Regions from separate parts of the Bacillus sp. CPT56D-587-MTF genome, predicted to be linked through region 3. Evidence: riboswitches for the same ligand, from Rfam matches in the RefSeq annotation. Region 3 holds a riboswitch; each other region holds the start of a gene.
What was found. A riboswitch is a leader RNA that binds a small molecule or an ion and turns the genes downstream of it on or off. The one in region 3 is predicted to bind cyclic di-GMP.
Positions count from the first base shown of each region.

Region 1: another riboswitch for cyclic di-GMP. It lies ahead of AC3WVZ_RS22800 (WxL domain-containing protein); the one in region 3 lies ahead of AC3WVZ_RS29150 (methyl-accepting chemotaxis protein).
Region 2: another riboswitch for cyclic di-GMP. It lies ahead of AC3WVZ_RS03820 (SpaA isopeptide-forming pilin-related protein); the one in region 3 lies ahead of AC3WVZ_RS29150 (methyl-accepting chemotaxis protein).

Region 1 is NZ_JBYTEF010000001.1:4,412,109-4,425,017, reverse strand. Features, by position in the region: gene AC3WVZ_RS22815 (hypothetical protein) at 1-13, opposite strand, end outside; gene AC3WVZ_RS22810 (ATP-binding protein) at 196-1,446, shown strand; gene AC3WVZ_RS22805 (ATP-binding protein) at 1,443-2,663, shown strand; cyclic di-GMP riboswitch class I at 2,910-2,998, shown strand; partial or broken gene AC3WVZ_RS22800 (WxL domain-containing protein) at 3,151-4,770, shown strand; gene AC3WVZ_RS22795 (IS6 family transposase) at 4,835-5,542, opposite strand; partial or broken gene AC3WVZ_RS22790 (WxL domain-containing protein) at 5,637-6,608, shown strand; gene AC3WVZ_RS22785 (EF2685/EF0750 family sortase-dependent surface protein) at 6,648-6,965, shown strand; partial or broken gene AC3WVZ_RS22780 (WxL domain-containing protein) at 7,002-7,729, shown strand; gene AC3WVZ_RS22775 (WxL domain-containing protein) at 7,791-8,516, shown strand; gene AC3WVZ_RS22770 (WxLIP family cell surface protein) at 8,626-9,642, shown strand; gene AC3WVZ_RS22765 (collagen-like protein) at 9,782-10,843, opposite strand; partial or broken gene AC3WVZ_RS22760 (Nif3-like dinuclear metal center hexameric protein) at 10,986-11,907, opposite strand; gene AC3WVZ_RS22755 (iron-sulfur cluster biosynthesis family protein) at 12,282-12,605, shown strand; gene AC3WVZ_RS22750 (DMT family transporter) at 12,808-12,909, shown strand, end outside.
Region 2 is NZ_JBYTEF010000001.1:709,111-722,019, reverse strand. Features, by position in the region: partial or broken gene AC3WVZ_RS03820 (SpaA isopeptide-forming pilin-related protein) at 1-3,061, opposite strand, end outside; cyclic di-GMP riboswitch class I at 3,121-3,213, opposite strand; gene AC3WVZ_RS03815 (TetR/AcrR family transcriptional regulator) at 3,386-3,922, opposite strand; gene AC3WVZ_RS03810 (CPCC family cysteine-rich protein) at 4,261-4,527, opposite strand; gene AC3WVZ_RS03805 (hypothetical protein) at 4,524-4,961, opposite strand; partial or broken gene AC3WVZ_RS03800 (PH domain-containing protein) at 5,054-6,493, opposite strand; gene AC3WVZ_RS03795 (PH domain-containing protein) at 6,486-6,962, opposite strand; gene AC3WVZ_RS03790 (hypothetical protein) at 7,042-7,209, opposite strand; gene AC3WVZ_RS03785 (TetR/AcrR family transcriptional regulator) at 7,212-7,793, opposite strand; gene AC3WVZ_RS03780 (YjcZ family sporulation protein) at 7,949-8,092, shown strand; partial or broken gene ecsC (ecs operon protein EcsC) at 8,133-8,841, opposite strand; gene ecsB (ABC transporter permease EcsB) at 8,855-10,066, opposite strand; gene ecsA (ABC transporter ATP-binding protein EcsA) at 10,059-10,802, opposite strand; gene AC3WVZ_RS03760 (HIT family protein) at 11,365-11,799, shown strand; gene AC3WVZ_RS03755 (YtxH domain-containing protein) at 11,980-12,342, shown strand; gene AC3WVZ_RS03750 (HTH-type transcriptional regulator Hpr) at 12,641-12,909, shown strand, end outside.
Region 3 is NZ_JBYTEF010000001.1:5,643,284-5,650,629, reverse strand. Features, by position in the region: partial or broken gene AC3WVZ_RS29155 (amino acid adenylation domain-containing protein) at 1-2,481, opposite strand, end outside; gene AC3WVZ_RS29150 (methyl-accepting chemotaxis protein) at 2,618-4,360, opposite strand; cyclic di-GMP riboswitch class I at 4,495-4,579, opposite strand; gene AC3WVZ_RS29145 (anaerobic C4-dicarboxylate transporter family protein) at 4,861-6,174, shown strand; gene thiE (thiamine phosphate synthase) at 6,290-6,949, opposite strand; gene thiM (hydroxyethylthiazole kinase) at 6,965-7,346, opposite strand, start outside.

The sequences.
Region 1 (12,909 bases), 1.2 Mb from region 3:
TTTTGCCATCCATAAAAAACACCTCCCATAATATACGTATTATTGTTTATGTTTTTTATGCTTGTATATAGCATGAAGATATTGCATAGTTGGCATGATTTTCCTCAAATGTTCGATTTATCTTTGTTTGTCTATGAAAATCATTTATTATAATAAATGGTATTCTTCGAGATATTATTTTGAAGGGGTGTTGAAGTGAAAGAAAGTTTTCTATCATATAAAGAAGAAAGAAATGCAAAAATCCTTTTATGGGTGTTATATGTCATTGTTATTGTATATCAAATTTTCTATGCAATCGTATTAGAAGATAAATCAATAATGGATAAGGGATACAGCATAATATGGCAAGTTATTTGCGGAGTAGCAATACTGTGCGTGAATATATATTTAATGAAAAAAGAGAAGGCAAACCTTGTTAAATATGCATGGATATTTGCATACATAGGGATAGAACTCGCTAATATATTTTCGTATGTTTTTTATAATAAGGCGGCGTTTGATGCGACAAATATAATAGAAATTATTCTCATTTTCTTTGTACCTATATTTTTAAATAAAAAATTCTATGTGTTTTTACTTTCCTCTATTGTAGGAAAATATTTAATTTATTTATTTGTATTAGAGGAAGTAAAAGCATTTATGTTCCTTATTATGTATACACTTATGTTAATAGCTGCATATATCATTTTAAACCGATTTTTACAATATCTTTCAGCTGTAAAGGAAAGTATTGCGATTGCTAGTGAATCACAGAAATTAGCAGTAATCGGAAAAATGGCAGCGACGGTTGGACATGAAATTAAAAATCCACTTGCTTCATTAAAAGGATTTACGCAATTACAACGAGAGAAGCATGAAGAGGATCCTATTTATAAACGTATGATTTTTGAAATAGAAAATATGAATAATATGATAAGTGAGTTAATGGAAGTTGCTACATGCAAACCTTCTATTTATAAGAAACATGATGTAGGAAAAATTGTATTACAAGTAATAACAAGTCTTCTTGAAAAAATAGATGAATTAAACATTCAGTTTATTTCTAATGTGGAAGAAAAAACAATAGAAGTTGAATGTGATGAACGAAAAATAAGAGGAGTCTTTTTATATACGATAAAAAATGCTTTAGAGGCAATGGGACAAGGTGGTATATTACATTTACAATTAGAAAATAAAGGGAAAGAATATGTAATGATCAGTGTGATCGATAATGGTCATGGTATTAAGCAAGAAAACTTACCCCGTGTTACAGAGGCCTTTTATACAACGAAACAAGATAAAATTGGTCTGGGACTGACGGTAGCGAATCGAATTGTCGCCGAGCACCTTGGTGAGTTGCATATTTCAAGTGAAAAAGATACTGGAACGAGAATAGACATCATTCTCCCAAGGAAGTGTGGAAATACTGAAATCCAAGTGGAAGAAAAGCTAGGAGTTACCATATGAATAAAGGCTATATATTTAAAAATGAAGAAATAAAGGCGCTGAAAGCATTTTTAAGTTTATTTTTTATTATATTTTTTGTATATGATCTTGCCTATGAATTTATCGTACCATTAATCGGTGGAGAGCAAGAAGGTGTAGGAGAGTTTGAAGATGGTTTAGGTTTATGGCTTTACTTTTTGATGGTGGTATTGTTTTGCATTGGAATATACTTTATGAAATGGAAGAATGCTTTTGCGGTAAAGTATATTATTCTAATTGGCTATAATGTATTAGATTGTATCCATAACATTATGATTTATTATGGTAGCGATGCAGAATTTGACGGTGGAAATATAGTAGAAGGATTTTTTATTTTGTTTGCACCAATCTTTGTGAATAAAAGATATTTCTGGTTAGTTCCAGCGATACTTATCGGAAAGTATGCTCTTACAGGAATCATTATTCAATCTTCTCTCGTTTTAATCCCAATGGCATTATATAGCGTATTTACTATCATATGTTGGATTATATTTTTAAGGGTTCAGTCTTACGTTCGTACGCTTGAGATGATGGACAAAGAAATAAAACAGACAGAAAAACTAGCAGCTGTTGGAAAGATGGCAACGGTTATTGGTTATAAGATTAGAAGACCTTTAGCAAACTTAAAAAAACTTGTGAATAAACAAGCAGACAAGCATCCAGAGGATAAAATTTATAGTGATATTATGAAACAAGAAGTAGATCGGATTCATATAATTGCTACAGAACTTAGTGGATTTGAGAAATCTAAATCACTAGAATCAGAAACTCATAACATACAAGAAATTATTTCTTATGTTATTCGAGTTATGGAAAAGCCAGCTTTAAAACAAGGAGTTTACATACAAGGTATTTACAGTAAAGACTTACCATCAATTACATGTGATGAAAAACGATTAAAACAGGTCTTTTTTAATTTAATCAAAAATGCAATTGAAGCAATGTCAGTTGGCGGAACAATTACGATTAAAGTTACTGTAAAAGATGGAATCATCGTTCAAGTGAAAGATGAGGGATGCGGCATTCCGAAAGATAAAATTCCAAAATTAAATGAAGCCTTTTATACAACGAAAGAAACAGGAACTGGTCTAGGTTTAGTAGTTACAGAAAAAATTATTAAAGACCACAACGGTAAAATAAGTTTTGAAAGTGAAGTTGGGGTTGGAACGACGGTTGAAGTTATGTTACCACTGCATTAACTACAAAAAACATCACTTATTTGGAAGTGATGTTTTTTTATTTTATCTCGCTATTTGTGTATGGTAAAAATCTCATTTTATCGATAAAGAATGTATGATGTGTTTCTAGCATCAAAATGTTTTTTGAAAGTTTTCAATATGGATTTCCTAGAAAAAAATCAGATTATAAAAATTAATAGTTTTTTTCTAAAAAAACTATTTTCTTTTTTGGGTTTTAATGGTATATTCAAAACACGATAAATAAATACCTATATTTGGCACACTATTCGAAAGGATAGGTCGCAAAGCTAAGAGTCTAAGGTAATGAAAATTACTATGATAGTCTGGTTGCAGTTTGGATTTTCACACATGTTGTGATGTATGAAAATCGAAAAGGCAACCAGGCTTTTTATTTTCTAGGAATATACACTATGATTGTAAATTTAGCTAGAAAATAAATTTAATGTTCGAAATATTCAGTATATAGGAAGCGAGGGAGGGAAGTACATTGCAAAAACAAATAGGGAAATTTGGGCGTATACTTCTCGCTGGAGGAATATTATTTACACAAGTTGGTGTGCTAGACTACTCTGCAACGAAAGTTTATGCGGTTACAAACGACGAGCAAGGACGTTTTATCGTTCATATGGATAAACAAGAAATAAAAGTTGATGAAAATGTAGTATTAAAGATTACAAATACAAATAAACAAGATGCTAATATCGAGCTGAAATTATCTAATGAGCAGCTGTTTAATGAAGCAGAAACGAAAAAAATGAATGAAAACAATAAAGCGATTCAAAACATTTCAGTAACAGAAGATCACATTGTAAAAATTGAAAAGAATGAACAAAGTCATTCTATCGGTGACGTATATGTAGTCATTCAAATGAAAAAAGCTGGAGAGTACAAATTTGAACCGATGGTGAAGTTTGAAGGGAATGAAAAGAAAATTGAATCTCCTTCTCTGCATGTTGGAGAGAAAAAAGAGGCTTTACATGTAGCTATTTCTGATGAAAATCCAAAGGTTTCAGAGGAAGTTGTGAAAAAAGAAATCAGTGAAAAAGTGAAAGTATCGGAAGAAAATAAAAAACAAGAAATAAATGCTACTAATGCTGAAATTCCAAAAGAAACGAAGACTTTAGCGAAAGAAAAGGTTAATGAAGAACTCGTATCAAAGGAAAATGAATTAAAAGAGAGCAATAAGGTCAACGAAAATAATCAGGAATTACCTGCTATTCAAGCTGAGAAGGTATTAAAGAGCCAATCTCTACTAGCTGCTAGTCCTGTTACAAGTATTCTTAAATATCCAAATGTAAAGGTAATAAATAATAGAACAGGTGAAGGGCCTTCTATCTCGGGTAAATATGCTTTTAGATTTGTTTGGAGCCCACAAGTAACATATGAGGTAAAGGGTAGTAGCGATGACAGAACTGGTCAAAGTCAATATACATTTAGAAATTCAAATAGAGAACAGTACGTATTAGTAAAAAAAGCTGGTGAATATCAAGGGAAATGGATTGATGTCCGTATTAATATTCAATCTATGACAGCTTCATCTGTAGATGTTAAAACACCAATAACTAAAGGTGATGCAAAAAACTTTTTACAATTATATGGGAACGGAAGGGCAGGACAAACTTATAATGCTTCCTTTGAATTTTATGAGCACGGAACAAGTAAAAAAGTACCATTAACGGCAATGTGGAATTTTAAAAGGATAAATAGTTATAAAAATGTTACGTTGCGTAATGATGGTAGTCATTTAACGAATTTATACGTGTATGATACGAGTTCAATTAGGTATCAAGATAAAGGGAATAATAAAATAGAGTTTTCTGGAACAGCAGGCCCAGTAGCTACTCCAGAAGCAGATATGACAATTACATTTGATAATTTAACAGAATTACCGCTAGAAGTTAGATTAAATGCTTCAGGTGTTAATGTAGCATACGACCAATTAGCGATCACACAAATTGAAATTCCAGCTCCAAGTGTAATAGGAGATATTGTGGAAGATAATTCCCGTCAACTTTCTTATAAGGTATATCAAAATATGCCTGCTCAATCGAAAGATATTCACTATGCGAAATCTTTTGTATTAGAAAGTGAAGTGAATAAGGATTTTAGGTTCTGGTGCAACAATAGTGGAATGTGAAAAAAGAATAGAAGATTCCTAACGGAATGGAACTTTATGCTGTTAAACCAAAGAGTTCATTGATAAGATATATCTGCTTTTGGACAGACTTCTCCCCTTGGAGAGTTTGTCCTTTTTTGATCATATGCATAGCTTCTATTCCAGTAATCATTTTTATAGCTGTAGGGAATGATTTCAATCCTAGCATATTCCGAATCCGTTTTTTGATAAACCGATGATCTTGCTCAATGATATTGTTTAAGTATTTTTTTACACGAAGTGGTATACCGTGTGGTATACACTTTTCTTCCTTTAGTTCACGTACTGCAACAGGATAGGCTTTATCGCCATCAGCAGTTATCGAACGAGGTTTTGTGGCATGAACAGAAGCCAAGGCTTTCTTTAGAAAACGTTTGGCAGCCTTCGCATCTCTTTTACGACTTAAATAAAAATCAATCGTGTTTCCTTCAGAATCAATCGCGCGATATAAGTACATTTTCTCTCCTTTGATTTTGATGTATGTTTCATCCACACGCCAAGAATCATTGGTTGGTTTCAAATGTTTTCGAATACGCTCATTTAATTCTGGTCCATATTGATGCACCCATCGCATAATTGTTGTATGTACTAAGAATAATCCTCTTTCCTCCATCATTTCCACTAAATCACGAAGACTTAAGTTGTACCGCAGGTACCAACGTACGGTTAATACAATGATATCAGGCTGATACTGTTTCCATTTGAATATATTTTCTTTTTCCATACTGATCACACACCTTTTTTTAGTAATAGCACCAGTATTGCCAAGTTTGAAAGAGCATTTTCAAATCATTTCGCTTTTTTGCACCAGAACCCTGGATTTTACTGTGAATGATGTTTCCATTCAAGATGTGGAGAGTGGAGATGATGTAAGTAGCTTCTTTGATATTAGTAGGAAAAACAATAAAGTCACTGCAGTTGCGAAAGAAAATGCGCTAAAAACAGAAGAATTCAACGGGAAAATTTACGAGATGACAATTACAGGTTCTCCTGTAAAAGGTGCCGATGTAATGAAATATTACAAAGGTGGTTATCTTGAAATACCGGTGTCAGCTAAAAATTATTTAGATGGCGATAAGAATGGGCAAGATAGTAATCGAGATGGAATCGCAAAAATAAGGTATAAAGGTATTCCAATTGGGAAATCAGTCCCACAAAAAGTAGTGCAAGGAACAGATTTAACAAAAATGGATATTTCTAAATTTGTGACAGATTTATCTGTAGATACGAATTTGGATGTAGATAAACCAATATCAGTAGTGAAGTTAATCAATATTCCGGATACCAAAATAATAGGGAATCATACTGTAACGGTTGTAATTGAAACGAAGCAAGGTGTACAAGCGGAAATTCAAGTTCCAGTTACTGTTGTTGATGGAACTTTAAAGTTAGTAGACGTACCAAAAGAAATTACCTTTGGAGATTTAACAATTCCATCGAAAACAACGACATACGCACCGAAAGCGATCTCAAATCCTTTAAAGGTAACCGATGATCGTGTTAAAAAGCAAAAATGGAGTGTATATGTAAAGGAAATCACACCATTAACTTCAGCAAAAAATGACACATTGACAGGAGCATTGATTTACAAACGAAATGGAAAGGATACACCTTTAAGTACTTCTAGTATAGAAGCATTCTCGTATACTTCTAAAAACGACGAGGAGGTTTCACTAAATTGGAAGGAAAACGAGGGAATTCATTTACAAGTAAAACCAGGGCCGAATGTCAAAGCAAATACAAAATATTCCGGACAGCTAGAATGGACATTAACCGATGCTCCTCTCTAAAAATATATGAAATATATAAATTTTAGAAAGGAGAGAGTAATGAAAAAAATAGTTGGTATTATCGTTTCCACATTTATATGTGTGCCGTTTCTTATGGCAAATGTAGTAACGGCTACAAGTGCGAATTCAAAAGCAGGTATTACATTTTCGAATAGCTATACACCAAATACATCAACTGATCCGACAAAGATAAATCCAAAAAAAGAGACAGTTGATAAAAATAAAAATGGAGATAAATATTTACCGAAAACAGGAGGCCAGACACGGGACTTCAAACAATATATAGGATTGTTTTCTATTGTTTTATCTCTATATGTATTCAAAAGAATTAGGGGAAAGCAAGTGTATTCAAAATAAAAAATAGATGAAAACAGAGAAAAGGGGAAGGTACATATGAAACTAGCAAAATTAGCATTAATTGGTGCAGTATCATTAACATCAGTTGCAGCAGTAGGAACCTCAGCATTTGCGGAAGAAAAAGCAAATATGAAATCTAAAACAGATGTAATGTTTATTGAAGATACAAGCATAACAGATCCAAATAATCCAGAAAATCCAAATGAAAAAGTTACACCAGAGAACCCTGGTGACCATGAAAAAGGAACAAAAGGTCCATTAAGTATTAACTACGTTTCTAACTTACACTTCGGCGAGCAAGTTATCTCTGGTAATAATCAAACGTACTTTGCAAAATTGGACAAAGTGAAACAAGGGAGCAAAACAGTTGAAGTACCTAACTTCGTATCTGTAACAGATAACCGTGGTACAAATGCAGGATGGAAATTGAAAGTAAAGCAAAATGCACAATTTAAAAGTGGTAATAGTGAGTTAACAAATGCAGCTTTAAGCTTAAGTAACCCAGCTGTAAATTCTGTAACTGATGCACAATATGCACCTACCACATTTAAAAATAAAGTAACGTTAGCTCCAGGTGGAGATGCGGTGGAAATTGCTACTGCCGCAAAGAATAAAGGTATGGGTGATTGGACACTGCATTCGGTAAAGGAGCAGAACAAGGTAAACAGAGTGTGAGCTTATTCGTACCAGGTACGACAGCAAAAGAAAAAGGTGCGAAATATTCAGCTGAGCTAACTTGGACTTTAGAAGATACACCAAACTAAGGTTGTGTAAGATTGAAAATTAAGAATAAATGAATTTTAAAAAATAAAGGAGTATAAAACTATGAAACTAGCAAAATTAGCATTAATTGGAGCGGTAACATTATCATCAGTATCAGTAGGGACGTCTGCATTTGCAGCTGAGAAAGATGGCGGGAAATTAGATTCAAAAGCATTCATTAAATTCGAGAAAAATACAGATAAAATTGATGTTGTTAATCCAGAGAATCCAGATGAAACTGTAGATCCAGTTGATCCAGATAAAAAAGGTACAGATGGTCCACTAAGTATTGATTATGTATCTAACTTCAACTTTAAAACACAAAAAGCATCAGGGAATAACGAAATCTATTTTGCAGAATTAGATAAAGTAAAGAAAAAAGTAGACGGTTCTGTAATTGACGTGCCAAACTACGTTCAAGTAACAGATAACCGTGGTACAAATGCAGGATGGCATTTAACAGTAAAACAAAATGGTCAATTCAAAACTGCAGATGATAAAGCGTTGGATGGCGCGGCATTAACATTAAAAAATTCAGCTTTGAAATCAAATGCAGGTAGCGACGCACCAACAGCAGAGCAATCTATCACATTAAATCCAAGTGGTGCAGCATCTGATTTAATCGATGCAAAAGAAAACCAAGGTATGGGTACGTGGGTAAATACGTTCGGTAAAGATGCAACAGAAGCGAAACAAAGCGTAGAGTTATCTGTACCAGGTAAAACGAAAAAAGAACAAACACAATACACAACTTCACTAACTTGGGAGCTAACAGACGCTCCTATGTAGGTAAGAGGAATTTTAAGATAAAAGAGGAAAATGAGAAGAGATAAGGGAATGGCTTTAACCTTATCTCTTTCTTGTCTATAAAATGGATATGAAGGGGACTACATAAGAGATGGTAAAAAAACTATTTACTAGCTTACTATTAATTACATTCTTCATGATAAACGCTTTTTCAGTATATGCAGCTGAAATGAAATTTGCTGTGACAGCAGTTATACCAGAAAATCAAATTGATAAAAATCAAACGTACTTTGATTTGAAAATGCAACCTGGACAAAAGCAAACAATTCAAGTCCAAATGAAAAATGATACGAATAAAGAAGTTGTGGTAGAATCGTTTGCTAATACAGCAATTACGAATAGCAATGGTATTACAGATTATAGTACAGTAGAACCAAAAACGGATTCTACTTTGAAATATCCGTTTTCTAAAATTGCTAAAATGCCAAAAGAAACGAAAGTCCCAGCTAACAGCATAGTGACAGTTGATATAAACTTGGAAATGCCAAGTGAGTCGTTTGATGGTGTTATTCTAGGTGGTTTATACTTTAAAGAAAAAGAAGATGAGAATGCAAAGAAAAAAGATGAAGGTGTGCAAATTGAAAATAAATATGCATACGCAATTGGTGTTGTTTTAAAAGAAACAGATGCTGAAGTAAAACCAGACATGAAATTAAACGAAGTAAAGCCAACACAAATTAACGGGCGTAACGTCGTTACTGCAAATTTACAAAACGTAAAGCCAGCAATGTTAAAAAATTTAAGTGTTGATGCAAAGATATATAAAGAAAAAGGTACGGACGTTTTATTTGAAGCGAAAAAAGAAAATTTAAGAATGGCGCCAAACTCAAACTTTGATTACGCTATTAGCTGGGAAAACAAAGCATTTGATCCAGGAACGTACCGAGTAGAAGTGAAAGCTACTGATGGCGATCAAAAATGGGAATGGACGAAAAAATTTACAATTGAAGGCAAGACAGCTGATAAGTTAAATGATACAGCGGTAGAAGCGAAAAAAGACTACACACTATATTACATTATCGGCGGAGTACTACTGTTAATTATATTATTAGTTCTTGTGTTCTTCTTAGGTAGACGTTCTAAAAAAGAGGACGATAACGAAAAATAATATATTGATAGTGTAAAAAGAAAATAATGGATGTTTTACTATGAAAAATATATAATGGCTTTGTCTGTTATTTGTTGTAGTTCATTTATATTTCTATTTGTTGACCCGAATTTCGGGTCTTTTTTTATGAAATGAATTGCTATATATCGGTAATTAGAAAAATAGAATATACAGCACTTGCAGTAATTCCAGGGGTAATATAAAGGGATATAGCATCTCCTCTTGCAACTGGGTTTCCAGTTGTAATACTAGTCCAAGTTACAGTAGCGGGACCTACTGCCGGAGTAGGATTAAATACTTGAATTTGTCCTGCTCCGCTATCCGTTGGTTTAATGGAAAATACCATAGTTCCGGTAATTTTGTCAGTAGTAGTTAAGGTAATAGTAGATAGGATGTAGCTAGAAGAAGGGGGTGTGAGGTTTGTTGGGACATTTCTGCAAATATTAATCGTATAAATAGCAGCAGGTAAATTATTTATATTTATAGACGCAGAAAAGCCGACAATACTACCGGCTCCAGCAGTGACATATGGAATAACATTGGAGTCAATTCCAGGAGAACCCGCTATACGTTGAAAACCAGCATTTGTTCCTTGAAAAACAATACTTTTTGCTGAAGCACTATCGGCAGATCCCGTAGGTCCAGTAATGCCCGTAGGTCCAGTGTTCCCCGTAGGCCCAGTGATGCCGGTAGGCCCGGTACTACCGGTAGGTCCACTTTCTACTAATACGATATAATCTGGAGATATATTAGGAAACCCTTGAGGTGCATCTTTTTTTACAACATAGCCACTGCCCGTATAAGTGACAACTTGTCCTTTTTTATAGTTGGGAGCCGCTGCTAGACTAAAGGTGGTAGTACTTTGGAAACCAGCTCCGGAAGGTCCAGCATTACCCGTAGTTCCGGTGTTCCCCATGGGTCCGGTGTTCCCCGTGGGTCCAGTGTTCCCCGTGGGTCCAGTGTTCCCCGTGGGTCCGGTGTTCCCCGTAGTTCCGGTGTTCCCCGTAGTTCCGGTGTTCCCCGTAGTTCCGGTGTTCCCCGTGGGTCCGGTGTTCCCCGTGGGTCCAGTGTTCCCCGTGGGTCCAGTGTTCCCCGTGGGTCCAGTGTTCCCCGTAGTTCCGGTGTTCCCCGTGGGTCCAGTATTTCCGTTAGAACCGCTGTTGCGTCTGCCATCGCAACTAAAAAAATTACGTGGGTACATATATGTTCTCCTTTCTATATTTTCAAAATCTAGTTTTTAAAATAGAACTAATATATATATATTATGAATTCTATAATTTTGTGTGGCAGATCGTCTTTTGTGTCTAGATTTCAAAAGATAGCGGGAGGAGAATTAAGTAGTGTTAGAGCCACCATTTTTCCTGAGGAAGTAAAATAACATCCACATCAAAATTCTCTTTAAACCAATCATACATCAATGTCTCTTTCACTAAATATTCAGAGGCAGAGTGTGACACACCAATTAGAGACATATTCGTTTCTTTTACATAATCCATAATGAGCGAGTATTTATGTCTGCCGTAATCATTATCGATATGGCAATGGATTTCTCCTGTAATATATGCTTCAGCACCTTTTTCTTCTGCTTCCTTCATTAAAGATACGACATCGCCACATCCAGCGATAATTGCGATTTTTTTGATGGAATCATGTCGTTTACCTTCGAAGTCTGTGTAAGGAATCTGGAAGAGTTGTTTTAGATGTTTTTGGAGTGCTTCTGTTGATGTTTCATCTATTTCACAAATAAGGCCAACTGGTTCTTGTTCTGGACCTCCATATGCAAAGTCGTCCACTACAGTAGCGTTTAATGCTTTTGCAATTGAAATACTCGTTCCATGTGTTTGATGAAAATCCATTGGTACGTGACATGTATATTATAGAAAGTTGTTTTTCTTTTATTCCTTGCAAATATTTTTCAGGAATTGGTAAGAAACCGCGGCCTGATCTTCCAAGCGGATCACCGCACTCCATTACAAGGGGATGATGCATAAAGAGTAAATCACCGGGTGTGGATTGTGAAATGAATGTTTCAAGAACGTCATCTGTAGGGAATACAGCTAAAAATACTTTGTTTACATTTTCAGATCCGTGCATCATAAGGCCGTTAAATAAATCTACAAAATTTGCTTCGAAAAATTGTTGCCAAGGAAATTTGATAGGATCATATACGGCTGGGATAAATCGACTAAAGGCACTATCTTTTCCGTATTTTTCAATTTGGAATAAGTGATCGAGTGATTGCTCTATTTTTTTTAAGGCTGGCATGTTTGATAATCCTCCTTAAGATGATTCTTGCTTTATGAGTTGTTTGTATTCTTCGTAGCAAAATAAGAAGCGGATAGGAAACAAATAAAACCTAGAATCCAGCTAATAGAAGGAGAATAGGGAAGTACATGCTGTAATAGCATTCCGCTAGAAATGAAGAAACTACTAAATACACCTAATAACATGGGATATCGTTGTAGTTTGAACACAGATAGTAAACATCCTTTCTCCTGCATGAACTACTCATAAAAGCTCGATTGCTGAAACTTTATCACATACATTGTATATTAGTCTTAATTTTCTGTATATAACTTTTAAGAAAAATGGTGATACAATATATGAATGATAAGAGAAGAGAGGATGAAGATTAACATATGTACGTTACTGTAACAGAAGCAGCATATAAAAAGATTATGGATACGATTCCAAGTGAAGCGAAATATATAAAGTTATTTTATGATAATGAAGGTTGCGGTTGTGTTATGAGCGGAATCATCGATTTAGTAGCTGTAGCAGAGAAAGATGAGCGCGATGTGGATATTGAATCAAGCACAATGAATTTTATCGCTGATCGTACAAAGCTTGTATTTATGGACGATAAGTTAACGGTTGATTGGCATGAAGGTGGAGGAACTTTTCAGTTGAAGAGCCCAAGCCAGTTTTATAATCCAAATATGAAATTACACGTTCGAGTATAGTAAAGGTGAGTCCAAAATGTATTTTGGACTCACTTTTTTTATTTTATAAGTTGATATATTGAAAAAATCGCTGATATAAATGGAGTTGCACCGATATAATTTCATTTACCAAAACGTTTCATATAATAAAAAGATTTTTCACATAATGAAATGTACATGTGATTGAATTTTCTGTATAATCTTCTTTGCGGAGGGGATACGCATGAGAAGATGGGGAATTGAGTTATTAATTTTAAGTGTTGTTATTATTTGGGGGATTAACTATACAATTGCGAAGTATGGACTTTTAGAATTTACAGCAATT
Region 2 (12,909 bases), 4.9 Mb from region 3:
CAGTCATGCCTTTTTTAATTTCAAATGATACTGGTTTTTCTAACTTTTTATAACCAGGTAAACTTTCTACCTCTACTAATTCATACTTTCCTACAGGTAAATCTGAAACATTTGCTTTTCCTTCTTTATCTGTCGTTACTTTCGTAACTTCCTTACCCTTTTCATCTTGTACGATGAATGTTACTCCCGCTAACGGTGCTTTATTATCTTTATCTATCTTTGTTATCTCTATATTTCCCGTATCTACCATTTCATTTTCTATTTTTAATGATAAGATCTCGGTCATACCTTTTGTAATTTCAAACGATACTGGCTCTGTTAATTTCTTATAGCCTGGTAAACTTTCTTTCTCTACTAATTTGTACTTTCCTACTGATAGATCTGAGATTTTTGCTTTACCATCTTTATCTGTTTTTACTTCCTTTACTACTGTTCCAGCTTCATCTTGCACTTCAAAGACTACGCCTTTTAATGCTTTTTTGCTGTCTTTATCTATTTTTGTAATTTCTACTGAACCTTTATCTAACTGTTCATTTTCTACTTTCAACGATAGGACTGTTGTCATACCTTTTGTAATTTCGAATGATACTGAATCTGTTAGCTTTTTGTAGCCTGGTAAACTTTTCGTCTCTACTAATTTGTACTTCCCTACTGATAAATCAGAGATTTTTGCTTTACCATCTTTATCTGTTTTTACTTCTGTTACTACTTTGCCTTGCTCATCTTGCACTTCGAAGACTACGCCTTCTAGTACTTTTTGGCTATCTTTATCTATTTTTGTAATTTCTACTGAGCCTTTGTCTAACTGCTCATTTTCTACTTTTATTGCTAAAGCTTTTGTCATACCTTTTTTTATTTCAAATGGTACTGGTTCTGTTAGCTTTTTATAACCTGGTAAGCTTTTTGTCTCTACTAATTTGTACTTTCCTACTGATAGATCTGAAACGTTTGCTTTTCCATCTTTATCTGTTACTACTTTTCTTACTACTTCATCTTTCTCATCTTGGACTTCAAATTCGACACCCGCTAATACTGCTCCGTTTTCTTTGTCCACTTTTGTAATTTCTATATTACCTTTGTCTACCATTGCATTTTCCACTTGTATTGGGAATATGCCGTCCCCTGTTACATTTACTTCGAACTCTGCTTCTTTTAATTGGTAGCCTTCAGGCGCTTTCGTTTCTTTTAAAATATATTTCCCTGGTGCTAACGGTTTAGAGATTGCCTTACCATCTTTATCTGTAACAATATGTTCGACTACTATACCGTCTTTTACTATATCAAACTCTGCATTTGCTAATGGTTTTTCACCATTTTCCGAATCAATTTTCTTTACTTCAATTTGACCCTTTTGCATAGTATTTTTAATTTCAATTGTTTTTGTTTCTCCAGCTTGAAGTGTAACCTCTACTGGTTCTTTTAATTTTTGATATCCTTCTGGTGCTACTGTTTCATAAACTTTATACGTTCCAGGAGCTAAAGTTTGAGGTACTGAAAAACCTTTTTCGTCCGTTTTTAGTTTTGCAACAACTTCATTTGCACTATTTCGAACTTCAAATTCGGCACCTTTTAACCCTTTGTTCAGATCCTCAGAATCTATTTTATGAATCGATACTGTACCGTCTTTTGGAGCTTCAGGCGGCGTAATAGTTACTTCTTTTGATGTTAATGTTTTATCATCAAAATGTAATTCCGCTTTATTAGGAATCTTCTTATCTACGTAAGAAGATAAGTCTGCATTATTTTTAATTTTCGCCTTGATACTAAGATTGATTCTCTGGTCTTCATATGACTTATAGTCAAAATTCTCACCAAACGTAAATGTTACTTCACTTCTTTGCTTATCTATCTTTAACGTCCCTTTAGAAGTAATATCTTGGCCATTTTGATCATACACTTTTGCCTCTAATACTTCTAAAACATCTTCTAAATCATCACGAATTACCATTGATGTGTATTTAGGAGGATCGTTTGGTATATGTGTACCAACTTGGTATTGAATCACTTGATCCATTTGTGTTAGCTGCTCATTCTCTACAAGCTTGCCATTCTCATCAACTATATTTTTTTCAATACTAGGTGGATTATCGTCACCTGAACCGGTTCCTCCCCCACCACTTACGAATACTTGTCCTACTTTTTCTTCAGTTTTAATATTTTTACCTTCTAATTTCACAGTATTTTTATGAGGCTTTGCAGAAGGATTAGTAATCTTTGTTTTATATCTTAAAATATAACCTTTTGAACTGTCTGGAAACTCAATTGTAAATCCAGCCTTTGTTGCATTAATTTTAATGTTAGATAAATCTGCTGGCTTAATATTTGTTGGTGCATAACCATCTTCAAATACAGCCTCTTCTAATACTACGCTGTCTGTAATTAACTCATGCCCAGGTCCTAATGTATCTGTTAATTTAAGATCTTGCATTTCTGTTCCAGTTGCATTTACATATACAAGCCAATCAGCAATCGAAGGATCTTCTTGATTATAAGAACCCCATTTCAATAGATTATCTGTATTGGGCTGTGGCTTCGGTCTCTCTGTCGTATTACTTACATTTACTTCTTTATTGACGATTTGACCATCAACGTTAAATTCTAATGGAATTTCTTTAACACCATCATATGCTTCTAGACCAAAGTAGAATTCTACGAATAAAGAACCTTTAATGTTATTCTTTCCTTCTACGTAATCCCCCATAGTACACGTTAATAGACCCTTTTTCATCTCACATGTACCAACTGTTTTTCCTTCAGCATCTTTTAAAGGAAAACTCATATTCATAAGGTCTTTTCGAAACTCTTTTGGCATATCAATTGTGAATTGATCTCCACTTTTTATTTTTTCTTTAGCTGACCACTTCACTTCTACTTTCATACCATCTGAGGCTTGATACGGTTCAGATGTCGTGCCATCAGTACGGGAAATATTAATTTCGTCCACTGGACTTTTCATCACAGCAGCTTGAATAACTGGAGCCCACACATTCAGCACTGAAAATAATACTAGAAAAACTAATGAAACCATTGAAATATGTCTTTTAGTACTTTTCATTTGCATAGTTCCCTCCTATTTTTTATATTTATATAACAAAAAAAGACCGTCCGGTTGCATCAAAAATGTGCAACCAGACGATCTTAGTAACCAATATGTATTACCGTAGACTCTAAGCTTTGCGGCCTATCCTTTCGAATAGTGTGCTAAAAATATCTTTTATTCTTTTTTTGTTTCATTTTCCTCTTAAACCAAATATTACTATACCGTCTGGACGGTTATAATTCAATACTCTATAAAATTGTTCTATTTTTCTAATAAAAAAAATAATTCACCACTACATTAAAGAAGCAACGGTGAATTATTTTCACATTATATAGTTCGTATATTCTATTTATATGAATTTCTAATAAGAGCTTGAATCACTTTTTCTCTTAACTCGGGGCTTAGTCTTCCAACCCCTAAATATTCCGAATACCATAATCCATCTGCTGCTAATCTAATAATTGTTGCACAAACTGCATCTATCTCATCGTTTTCTATATTCTTTTGCAGTTGCTGAAATGATTGTTGTAATGGCTCAAGTAATTCAGGTTTTAACATGAATGCTGCCATCATACTACTAGATAACTCTTCTGTTCTTCTCTCATTATTTAATCTTTCCTCTACAAAAGAGCGAACCCATCTCCCTTTCTTCTCTGCGTCTTCCGCAACTTTATTGTAAATGGCCCCTTCATAATCCTCTACCCCTCTGACTATCATACCTTCTATTAAAGCTTCTTTATTTGAAAAGTGATACAATAATCCACCTTTACTTACACCCGCCTCTTTTGCCACTGCTTCTAAGGTTAATTTAGCAACCCCTTTACATTGCACAATTTGAGAAGCGGCCGCCAAAATCTTTTGCCGCGTTATGCTTATACTCATTCCTTTTTAAAACCCCATTTCTACTAAATTTATATAAATACGAATCTTATTTTTAATATTGTTGATTACTACTAAGTATTTTCTTTATACAACAAAAGCTTCATTACCTTTGAATTTTTAGTTACTTATTCTATTAAAAATTTCCATATCATTCAATATGATAACATTAAACACACAAAGCTGACTATACATCTATACTTTTGTATTTATTGAAAATATATCCATTAATAAAATTTACCAATTTAGTCCTTCTTATTACCTTATAAGACGGCAGTAATTCTTTCAGCACTAAATAAAAAATGTTATTACTCCCATTGAATTGAGTAATAACATTTCACTTAACAAATTCGCTGCCAACTAGCATCCTTCACATCTTCACTAGTCGGTTTTCTAACTAATCCAATAAAACATTCCTCGCAAGCACCAAATACAATAAAATTTTTCTGTGCTTGTCTTAACGAGACTTCATTTGCACCGCCTTCAAAGTCAGGATTGTTAAACTGTACCTCATCATCTTCCCAGTAACATATATTACAAATTTCATATGTACCTGGTGGTTCTTCTTCTATTGTTCTATACCCGCAGCACGGACATGTATATTTCATTCTGTTACTCCATTATTCATTTCTTTTTTCTCCCATATATTCCGGCCCATAAAGAATGTCACAGCACAAATCATAGTTATCCCCATGAAAAATGTATTAGAATCTTCATATGTAGTTGGAATGCCTACCGTTACGAAAACAATACTAAAAGCTAAAAGTAGATATAATAATAAAGATATAATATAGCTGAGTTTAAATCGTAAAATGATACCTCTAAACAATAGCTCACCAAGTAGACAGCCACCTAAAATAATAGGTACTCCGAAATACAATGTAAGGACTCCCATTTGCGCAGTAGATTGAATTATCTTTCCAATTATGTTCGGCGAAACCAGCTCACTATTGTTTCCCATCCTATCATATAAATCAAGTGCTGTTGCTGAAATAAAGAAACTTAATATAGAAAATGAATACGGTATTAAAAATTTGCTCACTCTCATTCACCTCGCTTTTTTCTTTACATATATTATTCATTATTTTCGCATAAAAAAATAGCCCGTCTTCCGCGAAAGACGAGCCGTTCCACTTAATTCTCACTTAACTTCTTCTTATACCAATCCTGCATTCTCTCCGCATCTTCTACTCTCGTATGCTCTATTTTGTAACTAGATGATGCACTCGAAAACTTATACGTACATAAATCCGCACGGCGCTGGAAATATGATTATGTCTTCTCCATTGATTGGACGTGTCTTCTTCTAATAAGTCCTGTATATTTTCCGACGCTACGATAGACAAGTGTAATTTGTTCTCCGTTAACACTGTAACCATTTGTTTTAAATGTTGCGTATCCAAGTGTAAAGATAAGGATTGCGAGCGGTAATAATGCCCACATGATGTAATACTTTTCAAAGTATATGCTTATTCCAGTAAGCGGGATTGCGAGCATAGCGAAAAAGATGAAACTATCAATGAGATAACGGCGCAATGCTGCTTTTGGTAACGAAGTAATATTTGCATTCAGTTCGTATGGTAATTGTAAATGCGTGAGTAACTGTTGCACTCGATCTTTTCGAATGATAGGATGCAGTGTAACTTTTTCTTTTTCGTCATCCGTTCCCTTACTTTGAATGACTTCTACTTGCACAGCACAATAACCGAACGGTTGGCGTAAAATACCTTCTTTTATCGTAATCCCTTGAATACGGTGCAATTTTAGTACGAGTTCTTTTTTCTCCAGTAATCCTTGCGAAATACGGACTTCGTCATTTCTTCGATTCACTGTAAAATCTCCATGTTTTAGCGCATAACCAATTGTCGATATAATCCACGAAAGGACGAGCAAAATAGCTATCATCAAAATCCAGCCATATATATCATGTTCCATTACATACGACTTTACGCTATTCTCTATCCATTTCGGAATGTACTCATCTACTTGGTGATACACAAAAAAGATTAATGAGAATAACAATCCAAATTGACCAGATGTAACAGAGGCTATTAAAATCTCTTTCCACGTTAATTTGTATTCTCTCGCTTGTTTTTCCTCTGTAATAATTTCTTTTACTTCTACTTCTTCTAATGTTTTTTCTACTTTCAATTCTGAAGCCGACTCATTTAACATTGCGATAAGCTCTGTCGCTTCTTCTACCGTAATTCCAGCTAAGCTAACTTCTGCTTCATCGCCTCCGCCAGCTGTTTCAATCTGAATTTTTTTCAAACCGAGCATTTGATATAGTACGTTAGAACTTGTATTAATCGTTTGAACACGTTCTTTATTTAAGTAGCTCTCCTTTTTCACAAAGAGACCTTGTTTCACATGTAATACGTTATTTTCAACCCAGTATGTTGTGTAATACCATTTTTCAAACGCTGAAAAGACGGTGAGTAAACCGAATGCAGCGGGAATTAAATACCAAAACGGGAACTTTCCGTTTAAGCTAAACATGAAAATAATGAGTGGTATAAAGTCTGTTATTTTTAACTCTAATAACATCGTGATTGGATGCTGCCTTTTATACATCCTCATCACTCACTTTCGCTAATTCTGCGATTTTCGTTTTCAACATTTCAGCTTCATACATCGTTAAACCTGGGATGCTATGAGAAGTTGCTGCTGTTGAAATGTGTAATTCTGCTAATCCGTATTTTCTCATAATTGGCCCTTGTTCAATCGTTACGTGCTGTACACGAATCATCGGCACTAATACGCGCTTAACAACGAAAAGGCCATGCTGAATTTCAAGTTCTTCTTCATTTAGTTGGTAGCTGTAATAACGTTGACGTAGTTTCGGAAACGTAAAGTAATCAAACGGTGTATATACGATTGTTAATCCGATGAGCACATAGAAAATCCAAGCCCACCAATTAAACTTAATCATAAAGAAAAGATATGCAAAAATGACTATAATACTGATTCCTAGCTCAATTAAAGAACGCGCTTTCCACACCTTGACCATGTCAGGGTGAATTTCATTTTTCAATGAATCCATGTAACCACTCCAAATCTAGTAATCTAATATATGAATACTCTTAATCTACATTTTACATAACTTTACAGAAAATTGAAATTTAATCTTCTTTCTTCTCAGGAATAAAATATCCGAACCAAAGTAGCCAAATGAAACCGATTAACTTCATCCAATTTCCATCCGCTTGAAAAGCTTCAATCATACCTGGTATTTTATAAACCCCAATAAATCCAAGAAAACCGAGCCACCAGTTTTTTTGCATTTTCATTTTTACTCCTCCTTCATTACGTTTTTCACATTTCGAATCCAAATTTCTTTATACTTTAACTGGAATCCCATGAGCATATAGTTGCTCATATTATCGATCACAAGCGCTAGCGTATGAGCATTTTCTTCCGTTTCATGTTGTGACACAACGCCCAGTCTCGCGCCTTTCTTCAATAAATCGTGGAAACCATGCAAAAAATCCTCTTGTATTTCAAATAAACGTTTCTGATACTTTTCATTTCGTGATGCAGTTACGATAAATTCATTGATAACGCGTAGTATTCCTTCTTGCCCTTCATACTCAGAGAGCATATGTAAACCATCTGCGATTAGCTTTTCTGCAAAGTTTTCTTTCGTATACCGCTCTTCATTAAAGTACTTTGTAAAATGATAATCAGAAAAAATCTCTTCAAATAAAAAATCAACTAACGCTTCTTTAGAAGAAAAATGATAGTAAATAGCCGGTTTTGAAATACCTACCTCTTTCGCAATCATGGAAAGACTCATCTTCTCAATGCCGTGTTCTGCCATAAGTTTAAATGATGCCTCTACAATGTTCTGCGATGTTTGTAAATTCTTCGTCATACTGTACCTCACTTATTTTTACTTACCGTTCGGTAAGTAAATTATAAAACAAAACGAAATGATTTTCAATTTAGTTAGCACTACAGAAGGTATTTATTGGAAAATACAGAAAGTTATAAAGTAAAAGCAACATATAACAATAAGGAGGATATCATATGAGACTTGGTGGTAATGGCGGTAGTGGTGGTAATGGCGGCGGTGAAGCGGGACAAGCTGGTAAGAGCGGATTTTCATTAATCATTGTACTTTTTATCGTATTGATTATAGTTGGAATTAGCTATATCGGACTTAGCTTCTAAGAAAAGGCGTCCTACATTACATATGTAGGACGCCTTGTTTTTAATCCCTATTCAGCAATCGCATACGATAGCAATTCATCGTCACTTCTCCAAGCCTTTGCAGTAATTGATAGTTCGCATATGCGCCGACTGGGGCACCGATTACTGGTACGAGCTGAAGCATTTTCGCTAAATCAATATAGTCTCGGTACTCTGTTTGGAACTTTTCCCAGTCCATATGATTTTCTTTTTCTGTATCCCACGTTTCGATTGCTTTCCATATTTCTTTTCTGTGATCATCACTTGAAAAGGCAAGTTGGAAAACGTGAAGGATAAAAAGACGCTCTTCTTGTTTACTCGTATCAAATCCGTACAATGTCGCTGCATCGAATAAAAATTTAATTTTAATTGTAAGTAAAAGCGGAAAGTCAGCAAGACCGAGGAGAATACCACCAGCTCCAGTCCCTGCTCCTTCTGCCGCTGCTATTTTTTTGTACTCATCCATTTTTTTTACGAACTTCATCGTCACGTCTTTGCAGTGACCATGTCGTCTCTTTTAGCTTCGGCTTTATAAAGTTTGACCCGGCGCTAATCGTTTGCACCATCATACGAATCGTCTCTGTTAGTACCTTTTGTACTTTCGCCGGAATGAGCTGTTGCACCTTCGTCTGCACTTTTTTGGAGAACCGTGTCATCATAGAAGAATCTTTCATGAATGTAGCTTTCCACTGCTCCAATTCTTTTATAACCTTCTCTTCGTATGTAATCATAGGTTCATTCCTTTCAATTTAAACGCTCAATGCGCTTCGCCCCGTATTGGTAAACGAAACCGATACTAAATAATATGCTTACGATAAGTAAAATTCCTGTCATCATGAAATCTTTCGTTGCTAGTGCAAATATAATTGTAAATATAACGCTACCTGTAATAAGAATTGCATTTAATAAAGTAAGAAAATCTTTCTTCTTCTCTTCTCCGCCTACTGGGTACAAATCAAGCCAAATTTTCATGCGGTGATGTTTCCATAAAGTTAATAGCTGATAACCGATTAAGTATAGGAAGATAAGGCTTACGATAAATCGTCCATATAAAAATGGAATGAAGTAAAGAATAACTCCGCCTAGAGCGAGCAGGCGCACATATAATCCAAAATAGTTACCTGATCTTAAAAATGTTCTCGTATATAAGTATAAATATGTACGCTTTTCGCCGATTATCGAAAGAATGAAATCCAGCCATTTTCGGCGAGATACTCTTTCTTTTAATGCTGGTACATCAACGAACATATTCGCGATGCGGTACAGCAGCATCATCTTCTTACCTTCTTCGGAAATTAAATACTCCCAGTTTAGTGGCTTTCCTTTGACCATTTGATGCATGATAGCAAGGTATAACACCATGAGAAGGACGATTCCACCAATGAAAAGAACTGAAGTACGTTCTACAAGGAAATATACAAATAAACCGTTTAGGATAAAACGAATAAACCAATCAGCCCTTTGTATATTTTGACCTGTTAAAAATGACTTTTCCCACGCTACAAATAAATTCCACGCTTTTACAATGACAAATGCGAGTACGATCCATATGTAGCCAGCTCCTGTTTGCTTCATTTGTTGGAAGTATAACGGAGCAAGCGCGGCTGCTACGATTGCGATTATGTATAACTGAATCATAAATGTAAAAAGAAATGCCTTTGTGAAGTAAGGTTTTAACTTTTCTTCAACTGGCAGTAAGTAAACGAGATCCGCTTCTTTTAATAATGTTTGAATGGATCCAGCCGTTAACACGAGTCCAATTAATACTGCCATTACGAGCGCAGTTGGAAACGAAGTTGTTAACGTTTGTAACCATTGCTGGTAATAATACGCTCCCGCACCGATGATGAACACGAAAATAAATTTCAAATGATCATTAAATACGTATTTACTATATGTACGAACTTCTTTTAGAAAGTGACGAAATCGTTCTTTCCATAACGCTGTGCTATTCATAATCTTCTTCCTTTGTTAGCGCGATGTAAATATCATCTAACGTTGCACCTGGCATATTAAACTGTGATTGCAGTTCAGATAGCGTTCCCTTCGCTCTTACTTCACCTTGATGCAAAATAATGAACGAATCACAATAACGCTCTGCCGTCGCTAAAATATGTGTGCTCATTAAAATACCGGCACCACTCTTTTTCATTTGGTCCATCATTTGAAGAAGGGATTGAATCGCTAACGGATCTAATCCAACGAAAGGTTCATCTACTATGTAAAGAGATGGCTCCACTAAAAATGCGCTCATAATCATTACTTTTTGTTTCATCCCTTTTGAGAAATGAGATGGAAACCATTTTAAACGATTTTTCATACGAAACTCTTGTAGTAGTTGTCCTACACGTTCTTCATATTGTTTTTCATCCACGCCATACGCCATAGCTGTTAATTTCAAATGCTCTTCTAACGTTAATTCATCATATAATACCGGCGTTTCCGGAATAAATGAAAAGCTAGAACGGTACGCTGTCATATCATCACGAATTGTTTTCCCATTAATTGTGACAGTTCCTTTTTTCGGTTCCATTAAACCGATAATATGTTTAATCGTCGTACTTTTACCAGCTCCATTTAAACCGATTAAGCCGACAAGTTCGCCTTTATTAACAGAGAACGAAACGTCTTTTAATACAGGTCGTTTCGTATATCCTCCTGTAACATTTTCTACACGCAATAACTCGCTCATACGACACCACTTTCTTCATTAGTATTCATTCTATATTCATCTTACCAAAAATTATGCTGTACTACATAGTATCCATGTACTCAAAAAAAATTTTTAAATTTATTAGCATATAATTTCCCGAAAGCGGACATCATAATTATTGAAAAAGGAACACATTGAAAAAGCAACCACCAATTGATGAGTACAACAACATAGTGAAGTCATCATGAAATGGGGTGTCCAAGTTGGACAATGAAATTTACACATAACCAGATCATTTGTTTCATTTTCGAAACGGGGTGTCTCTGAAAGAGCATATACTGTTTTAAAAAATAAACAATTTCATTTTAAAAAAGATTGCAATTCATTTCACTTGAAAATGGGGTGTCTACGGCAGAAACTTTAGCCGATTTACCGTGCATTTCTTAAATAAATGAGGTGTCTGCGAAACGTAAATTACGATAATGCTTTTTCAATCCCTCTTCAGAAAACAGGAAGCTGAGTCAGCTTCCTGTTTTTCGTGTTTGTTCTCTTATGTAATTATGGTAAAATACGGCTAAGGATATTTGAAAGGATGAGATCAATGAATCATACAGCAGACAATTGTATTTTTTGTAAAATCATTGACGGGCAAATCCCTTGCTCAAAAGTATACGAAGATGAACATGTGCTTGCATTTTTAGATATTAGTCAAGTAACAAAAGGACATACTCTTGTTATTCCGAAAGTTCACAAACAAGACATTTTTGCGTTAACGCCAGAAATCGCATCACATATTTTTTCTGTCGTTCCAAAAATCGCAAATGCGATTAAAACAGAGTTTAATCCAGTTGGCTTTAACCTACTTAACAATAACGGTGAAAAAGCTGGACAAACTGTGTTCCACTTCCACCTTCATTTAATTCCACGCTACGGTGAAAAAGATGGTTTCGGTGCTGTTTGGAAATCACACCAAAATGAATACACTATGGAAAATTTACAAAACATCGCAAGTACAATTGCAAATAGTGTGAAATAATGACACTATAAGAAGGCGTAATACATAACAAGCCACTTCCCTGAAGTCATCAAATTCCGCATGGCTTGTTTCTTCACCTAAAATGCTCAGGGATGATTGTTTGTGCATAGCACATATAAGAAAGATATGCATATTTTTTCACATCATGAATACGAACAAAAAATAAGGAGGTCTCCTTTTATGTCAAAAGCTAAATCCTTTATTACAGGTGTTATTTGCGGCGGAGCAGTTGCTGGACTAGCCGTTCTTTTCTCAACTCCTTCTTCTGGTAAAGACATGCGCGGCAAGTTAAAAGAAAAAGGAAATGATATTAAAAAGACTTTAGCTGATATTACAGCTGATACGAAATTATTAAAACGTCAAATCGTTGAAACTGCTTCAGAAGGTAAAGAAGTGTTCCAAGAATTAAAAGACGATATGCACGATACACTTTCTAACTGGAAGCAAGATATTTCTCAAAACAAGCGCCATATTGAGAAAGAAATTTTGGACATCCAAAAGTCAATTGAGAAACTGCAAGAAGCTGTTCCAGAAAAAGCGTAAACAAATTCCTGCTTAGTTTTTTGCATATAACAAATATTTTTTATATAAATTGACCTTGACACGGCATATCGTATAGATATGCCGTGTTTTTATGCATTTACAATATATGTTATCAATTAACATGTAAGGACAACGCATGTATTCACGACTCATAAAACGCTTCCATAGTTATGCATGATTTGTATAGAATGTCATTTTGTTAAAAAATTTTCACAATTCTTACAAAAAGACTTTATTAATTTTTATTTTACTGGCATAATAGATAGTAATGAAAAAGAATGTTAAAGTGGGTGAGTAAATGAAAAGTGGAGAAAAAGATTACTCGGTAAAAGAAGCGATGATTTTCAGCCAACGCATTGCTCAATTATCGAAAGCGTTATGGAAATGTGTAGAGAAAGATTGGCAGCAGTGGATTAAACCTTACGATTTAAATATTAATGAACATCATATTTTAACAATCGCTTATCATTTAAAAGGGGCTTCTATTTCTGAGATTGCTAAGTTTGGAGTTATGCACGTATCAACGGCATTTAACTTCTCTAAAAAGCTAGAAGAACGCGGCTATCT
Region 3 (7,346 bases):
GTTTTCTTCCAAAACGTTTGCATACGTGATAGTATCTGGTTCGTGAATCACTTTATATTCACGAAATACTTCTTCTTTCTCTACTTTTACTTCTCGCTCAATTCGAGCTAATCCATATATCGTTCTTTCTTTAAAGAAATCTTGAATTGTTAAATGTGAGAAATCTTCTTTTAACAATGTTAAGACTCGTAATACTTTTAATGAATGTCCACCAATTGTAAAGAAATCATCATGCACTCCAACTTTTGAAATTCCTAATACTTCCGCCCAAGCGTTCGCTATTTGTTTTTCTGCTTTATTAGAAGGTGCAACATATTCTTGTAGCCGAACCGGTTCATACTTTTCTTCTAACTGAGCTAACTTCTTAACATCAATCTTTTTATTAGGTGTAAGTGGTAATTCATTAATATAAATTAGTTTAGATGGCACCATATAATCTGGTAATTGCTCTTGTAACTGATAAACTAATTCTGGTATTTCTTTTTTATTTAAAGTTGTATAGAACGCGATTAAATATTGGCTACCTTCCTTACTCTTCTTAGCAAAAACAGCATTTTCTTTTATATTATGATTTTGAGAAATTTTACTTTGGATTTCGCCTAGTTCAATACGATGTCCTCTAATTTTTACTTGATCATCTTTCCGATGTAAAAACTCTATATTTCCATCCTCTAGCAACTTAACGATATCATCTGTTTTATATATATTAACTATAGGATTAAAAGGGTTCGGAATAAAAGCTTCAATTGTTTTATTAGGCTTATTAAAATACCCTTTTGCTAATCCCACTGAATCTATATATAATTCACCAGGTACACCAATTGGACAAAGATTCATATTCTCATCCAAAATCATAACTTGATAATTAGCACATGGTTTACCAATGGGAATACTCGCAACATCCTCATTTAACTGACTAGGTATTTTATAGGTTGTCGTCACTACAGTACATTCTGTCGGTCCGTATACATTATGAATTTCAACATTTGTACCTATTCTTTCTCTCCACAATTTAATAACCTCTACAGGCAACATTTCACCGCCAATCGCAATTCTTTTTAGGGAAGCTAGCTTATATATATCTTCTTCTGCTAAATAAGTTGCTACTTGTCGAACAAAAATTGTTGCTAATGCCAAGATTGAAGTTGCTTTCACTTTATAGATTGCATTTGCAAATGCTTCTACAGACAATCGCTCTTCCTCTAATAGTACATATAAGTTTCCTCCACAGAATAAAGAAGCAAATGACTCCCATACAGAAGCATCGAAACTAAAGGAAGGAAATTGGGCAAATACATCCTCTTCTGTCAATTCATATTGCTTTTTCATCCAAGTATACAGATTAACAACGCCTCTATGAGCTAACATCGTTCCCTTTGGATTCCCTGTTGAACCAGATGTATAAATCATATAAGCTACATCATCACAATGAATAGACAACTTTACATCTGTATCTTCATAAGTTTCACTATCATACATTGAAACTGTTTGAACCCCATCACATGTTATAGGCGTCTCTTTCATCAATATAACTTTCGCTTGGCTATCTTGAATAATGTACTGTATTCTACTTTCCGGATAATCTGGATCAATCGGAACATACGCTGCACCAGCTTTTAATATAGCTACCATACTTACTACTGTGTCTATGCTACGTTTCATAAATATTCCAACATAGTCTCCTAATTGGACGCCGTTTTTAATTAACATATGAGCTATTTGATTACTTTTTTTATTTAGCTCCTCATAAGTTAAAGTACCTTCCCTTGAAGATAAAGCTATACGATTTGGAAATTGAGTAACAGTATTATAGAACATATCGACGATACTTTTCTCAGGATATACTGCTGTCGTATCATTCACTTGACTATAAAGTGCCATCTCGGCCTCTGTAATAACATTAAAATTATTTATATGATTATTATTATTTTGTGATTTATTAATTAAAACACCTTGTATTTGTTGTGCATAACGAGTAATTGTTGTCTCTTTCCAATTAACACTATTAAATATTATTTCTACACTTTGCATATTTTTACTAAATACAAATTGTAATGTATTCGTGTCTTTTAGCTCATAATATGTTTCACCAATAATAATAGGTGACATTTCATATAACGTATTACCGTTTTGAAACTCTTCTATTTCTTCCTCATTCATTTCTTTAATTTGCTCCAGTTGCTCTTCAATTTGTAAATTTAAACTTTCATAGGAGAGAAAATTAGAAACTTCAATAGTAATCGGAAATAAACTTCCTCTTACATGATAAAGCACGACAATATGTTTTTCTTTAGAAATATGATATAACCACGTTGCAGTCGCTCCTATTAAATCTACAATGTGAGTCAAATTTGAAAACAGTTCCGTTTTCCTTTTTATCCTAAGTTCTGTTCCTTGCACATCTTTAGGTATTTTAATACTTCCTTCTACTTTTCCTAAAAATTCTTTTACCATCTCACTATAAGAAATTGCTAATTTCATATTTATGTAAATTCCTCTCTTAAATATAAAAAAGGTGTGAAAATTCACACCTTTTTTATCCCTTATTAAAGGGCAGATTCGTTCAATTCATAATCAGTAGCGGAGATACGCCCTTGATTAGAATTGAACTTTCTCCTTATTCGCTTTTAAACTCACCAATAAGCTCTTGTAATTCCTGAGAGAGCCAACTTAAAGAAGTCGCTAATTCTGCAATATCTTGTACTGATATTTCTTGCTCTTTCATGCTTTCTTCAACATTACTACTGCTGTTGGCATAAGTATTTGCAATATGTGATAATTCATTTACGACTTGACCAATATTCTGGCTATTTTGTAAAATATCACTCGAATTACCAGAAACAGCTTTTACTTGATCTGTAACAGATTGCGCTGATTTTGAGATTTTTTCAAAGAAATCTCCGCTACTTTGAACAAGCGAAATTCCAGTTTCTACTTCTTTTGAACCTTTTTGCATGGAAACTACAGCATCTTCTGTCTCAGCTTGTGTTTCACCAATTAATTTCGCTATATCTTTAGCAGACGCTTCCGTCTGTTCTGCTAATTTTCGTACTTCATCAGCAACAACTGCAAACCCTCTTCCAGCTGCTCCAGCACGTGAAGCCTCAATAGAAGCATTTAAAGCTAATAAATTTGTTTGATTTGAAATGCCTGTAATTACAGTTACGATATCACTAATTTCTTTTGACCTTGTTTCTAACGAATAAATGATGGAAGATAAATCTTGTACTGCATTTTGGATTAAACTCATTTGATTAATAATTTGTCCAATCACTTCATTACCTTCAATTGAATGTTGCTCCATACCTTCAGAAGCAACCGCAACTTGTTTCGCAGCCCCAGTTATCTCTTCTACCTTATCTTCCATTCCATGTACAATCCCTAAACATTGTTGTACTGAAGTTTTTTGAGACTGTGCCCCGACTCTTAAACCTTCAATAGAACTTGCAATCTCTTGAACTGCCATGCTGTTTTCCTCTGTACTCGCCGACAATTCTTGTGAAGAAGAAGAAACTTGCTCAGCAGTTTGCCTTACTTTATCTATAATCCCTTTAAACTTTTCAATCGTGTTATTGAAATAAACATTAATAATTCCAATATCATCTGGTCTTTCTTTTAATTTAATACTCAAGTCACCTTCACCAATTTTACGTAACCCTTCTCGTAAATCTTTTAATGGAGCTAGCGAGTGACGCACGATAAAGAATTGAGTAATAGTCGCAATTGCTAATGAAATAATGATAAAGAGTAAACCCTGTATCATAAACTTCTCTTTTGTAATAGGAACAATGGAAGCATCTAAGTCAGCGGCAACAATTGCAATAATATTGTTTTCTCCATCTGTAATTGGTTCTAATATTGTCACCCACGAACCTATTTCATCTTCATATACTTCTGTCATTTGAGCCTTTTTCGTATCAATCACTTTATCGTATGCCTTCATCCAATGAGCGGGTTGTTCATAATAATCTCCCGGCTTTATAGGAAACGCATTTGTTAACTCTGTAGTCAAACCAACGAGTTGTAATTCTCGCTTTTCATTCGGCTTTGCTCCTGTAACATACGTTTGTCCAACGCTTTTCAATTCTTTTGATACTTCATCTAATTTCTCTGTTAACTTTTCTTTTTTCACTTTTTCGGCTGTAGGATCTTTCGCCATGTCTCTAACTAATTCTACATCCAGTTTTTTCAATACTATTTCTCCTGTTTCAATAGACTGCCTTTCAAATAAAGACATCATACTATTTTGAAACATATTGAAACTTAATGCACCCATACTTCCAACAAGTGTCAAAATAACTAATACGGTTAATAAGACGTTCTTTTGAAGGAACGATAACTTATGCCAATATTTTTTCATTAATATCCACCTTCCTTAATCAACACAAACAAAAAAACAAAATATATGGATATTTTGTTTGAAAATGTTTCTCAATATGTTCGAGAATAAAAAAAAGCCAATGTAAAAGCATTGGCCAAGACCAACCCTATCCGTCCGGTAACTGGCTAGCGTAGCCTTTCGACCTTAGCTCCTGTAGTTTTGCGTCCTCATGTTTCCATCAGTTTGCCTTTCTCGCTGAACGAGTTGAACGATATGGGAGTTCTATGAGAATTAATTTATTCTCTTTCAAAGATTACAACATATAAATCAAAATGTCTACTTATTTAGAGATATAAATACAATTTTTAATGCATTGCTTTTTTGAAATAATTTCAAAAAGTACGTGAATGTTACTTTTTTTGTGTTATATAATAAAAAATGTATAAATAACAAGGATTTCTTCGGGTATTTATTTAATTTTCATTCAAATTAAACTATTCGAATATATCTTAACTAATGAATTTCGGAGGTAGTTTATCATGTTTTGGCTACAATTTCTTACCTTGTTACTCTGTATTTTTATTGGTGCACGCCTAGGCGGAGTTGGTTTAGGAGTAATGGGTGGAGTTGGTATGGCAATACTCGTTTTTGTCTTCCACCTACAACCAACCGCGCCTCCTATCGATGTAATGCTTATGATTTTGGCAGTAATTACAGCTGCTGGTGCTTTGCAAGCTGCTGGAGGAATGGACTATCTTGTTCATCTAGCTGAAAAGGCATTACGAAAAAATCCAAAGCGTATTACTTTTTTTGCTCCAATTGTTACTTATTTATTCACACTATGTGCAGGTACTGGTCACGTTGCCTATTCTGTACTTCCTGTTATTGCAGAAGTCTCTCGTGAATCAGGGATTAGACCGGAACGCCCAATGTCGATTGCCGTAATCGCTTCTCAACAAGCAATTACAGCTAGTCCAATTTCAGCTGCCACAGTTGCTCTTTTAGCAATGTTAGCTGACTATAAAATCACTTTATTAGATATTTTAAAAGTGAGTATTCCTTCCACTTTCATTGCTTGTATGTTAGCAGCATTCGTTGCTAGTAAGATGGGAAAAGAATTAAATGAAGACCCTGAATACTTAAAACGATTAAAAGAAGGAATGATTCCTAAGCTTGAAGAGAAAAAAGAATTTGTAGGTGTAAAGGGCGCAAAATTATCAGTTATCCTTTTCCTTGTAGGAACCTTCCTTGTTGTACTTCTTGGTTCATTTGAAGCACTTCGTCCAGGATGGATAGTTGATGGGAAGTTAGCCCGTCTTTCCATGCCGAATACAATTGAGATGGTTATGTTAACTATCGCGGCTCTTATTATTATTTTCTGTAAACCAAATGTAGAAAGCATTGTGTCTGGTAACGTCTTTAAAGCGGGGGCAACAGCAGTTGTTGCTATTTTCGGTATCGCTTGGATGGGAGATACTTTCTTTAATGGAAACTTAAATATGATTCAAGGATCCATTCAGCATTTAGTAACAAGTGCACCTTGGCTATTTGCCATCGCACTATTCATTCTATCTATTTTACTGTACAGCCAAGCAGCAACTGTTCGTGCCTTAATGCCACTTGGACTATCCCTTGGTATTCCACCAGCGCTACTGATTGCGATGTTCCCTGCAGTAAACGGATATTTCTTCATTCCAAACTACGGCACAATCGTTGCTGCCATTAACTTTGATCGTACTGGTACAACTGGCATTGGAAAATATGTTTTAAATCATAGCTTTATGATTCCAGGTCTAATCGCAACATTCACTTCTATCGGAATTGGAATGCTCTTAATTTCAATTATGTTTTAAAGAAAAAGCACAAACCTTTATTTAAAAAGGTTTGTGCTTTTTTAATCAAATGTTTGTTTAAATTTTGGGGCAGTCTATTTCTCCATGCAGCACTTGAAATGCTACACGTCCTTCCCTACAAACTTCTCTTTACTTCTTCAGCTAATTTTCTCGTACTTTCATACGCCGATTCAGCTAAACTAATTGCTGAAATAACTGAAACACCGTCCGCACCCGCTTCTATAACTGCCGCTGTATTTTCAATTGTAATCCCACCAATACCAACGATTGGCACTGTAATTCCTTGTTCTCTAAAATAGGCTAATCCTTTCGTTCCTTGAACCGCTTTCGTATCTTTTTTCGTACTCGTTGGGAAAATAGGTCCAACGCCTAAATAATCTGCTCCATTTTCGATTGCAAAGCGTGCTTCTTCAATTGTATGAGCAGATACGCCGATAATTTTATCTCCCATTTTTTCACGAACAGATGTAATTCCTTCATCATCTTGTCCTACATGAACACCATCTGCATCTAATTCAATGGCTAATTCTACATCATCATTTACAATGAAAGGAACGCTATATTCCTTACAAAGCGTCTGCAATTCTTTTGCAAAGCGCACTCTATCTTCTCCGATTAAAGAACCTTCCCCCTTCTCGCGAAACTGAAAAATTGTCACTCCACCATCTAACGCTTCTTTCAATACAGCTAAAGGATCCCTTGTGCAGTTATTACTTCCCATAATAAAATACACTTGCAATAGCTTAGACATTTTATCTATTTCAATGCGTGCCATTTCTTTCACTCCCTCTTACTCTAACTCCTCAATCTTTCCATACTTCTCAATATCACCAGAAGTAGTATTCGCTAACTGATTTAAAAATTCAATTTGGAAACTACCAGGTCCCTTTTCCACGGTCTTAGCAGCTGCCAGTTCCGAAGCTACACCATAAAACGTTAATGCTGCTACTGCTGCTTTTACATAATCTTTTTCCACTGCTACAAATGCTCCTATTACAGAAGTTAGTAAACAACCTGTTCCCGTAACTTTCGTTAAAATAGGGTGACCATTTCGAATAACAATAGTTCTCTCTCCATCTGTAACAACATCTTCTTTTCCAGTAATGACCGCAACTGTATTTAGTTCATCTGCTGCCTGCCTTGCAATACTTACAACATTTCCATTTCCAGTA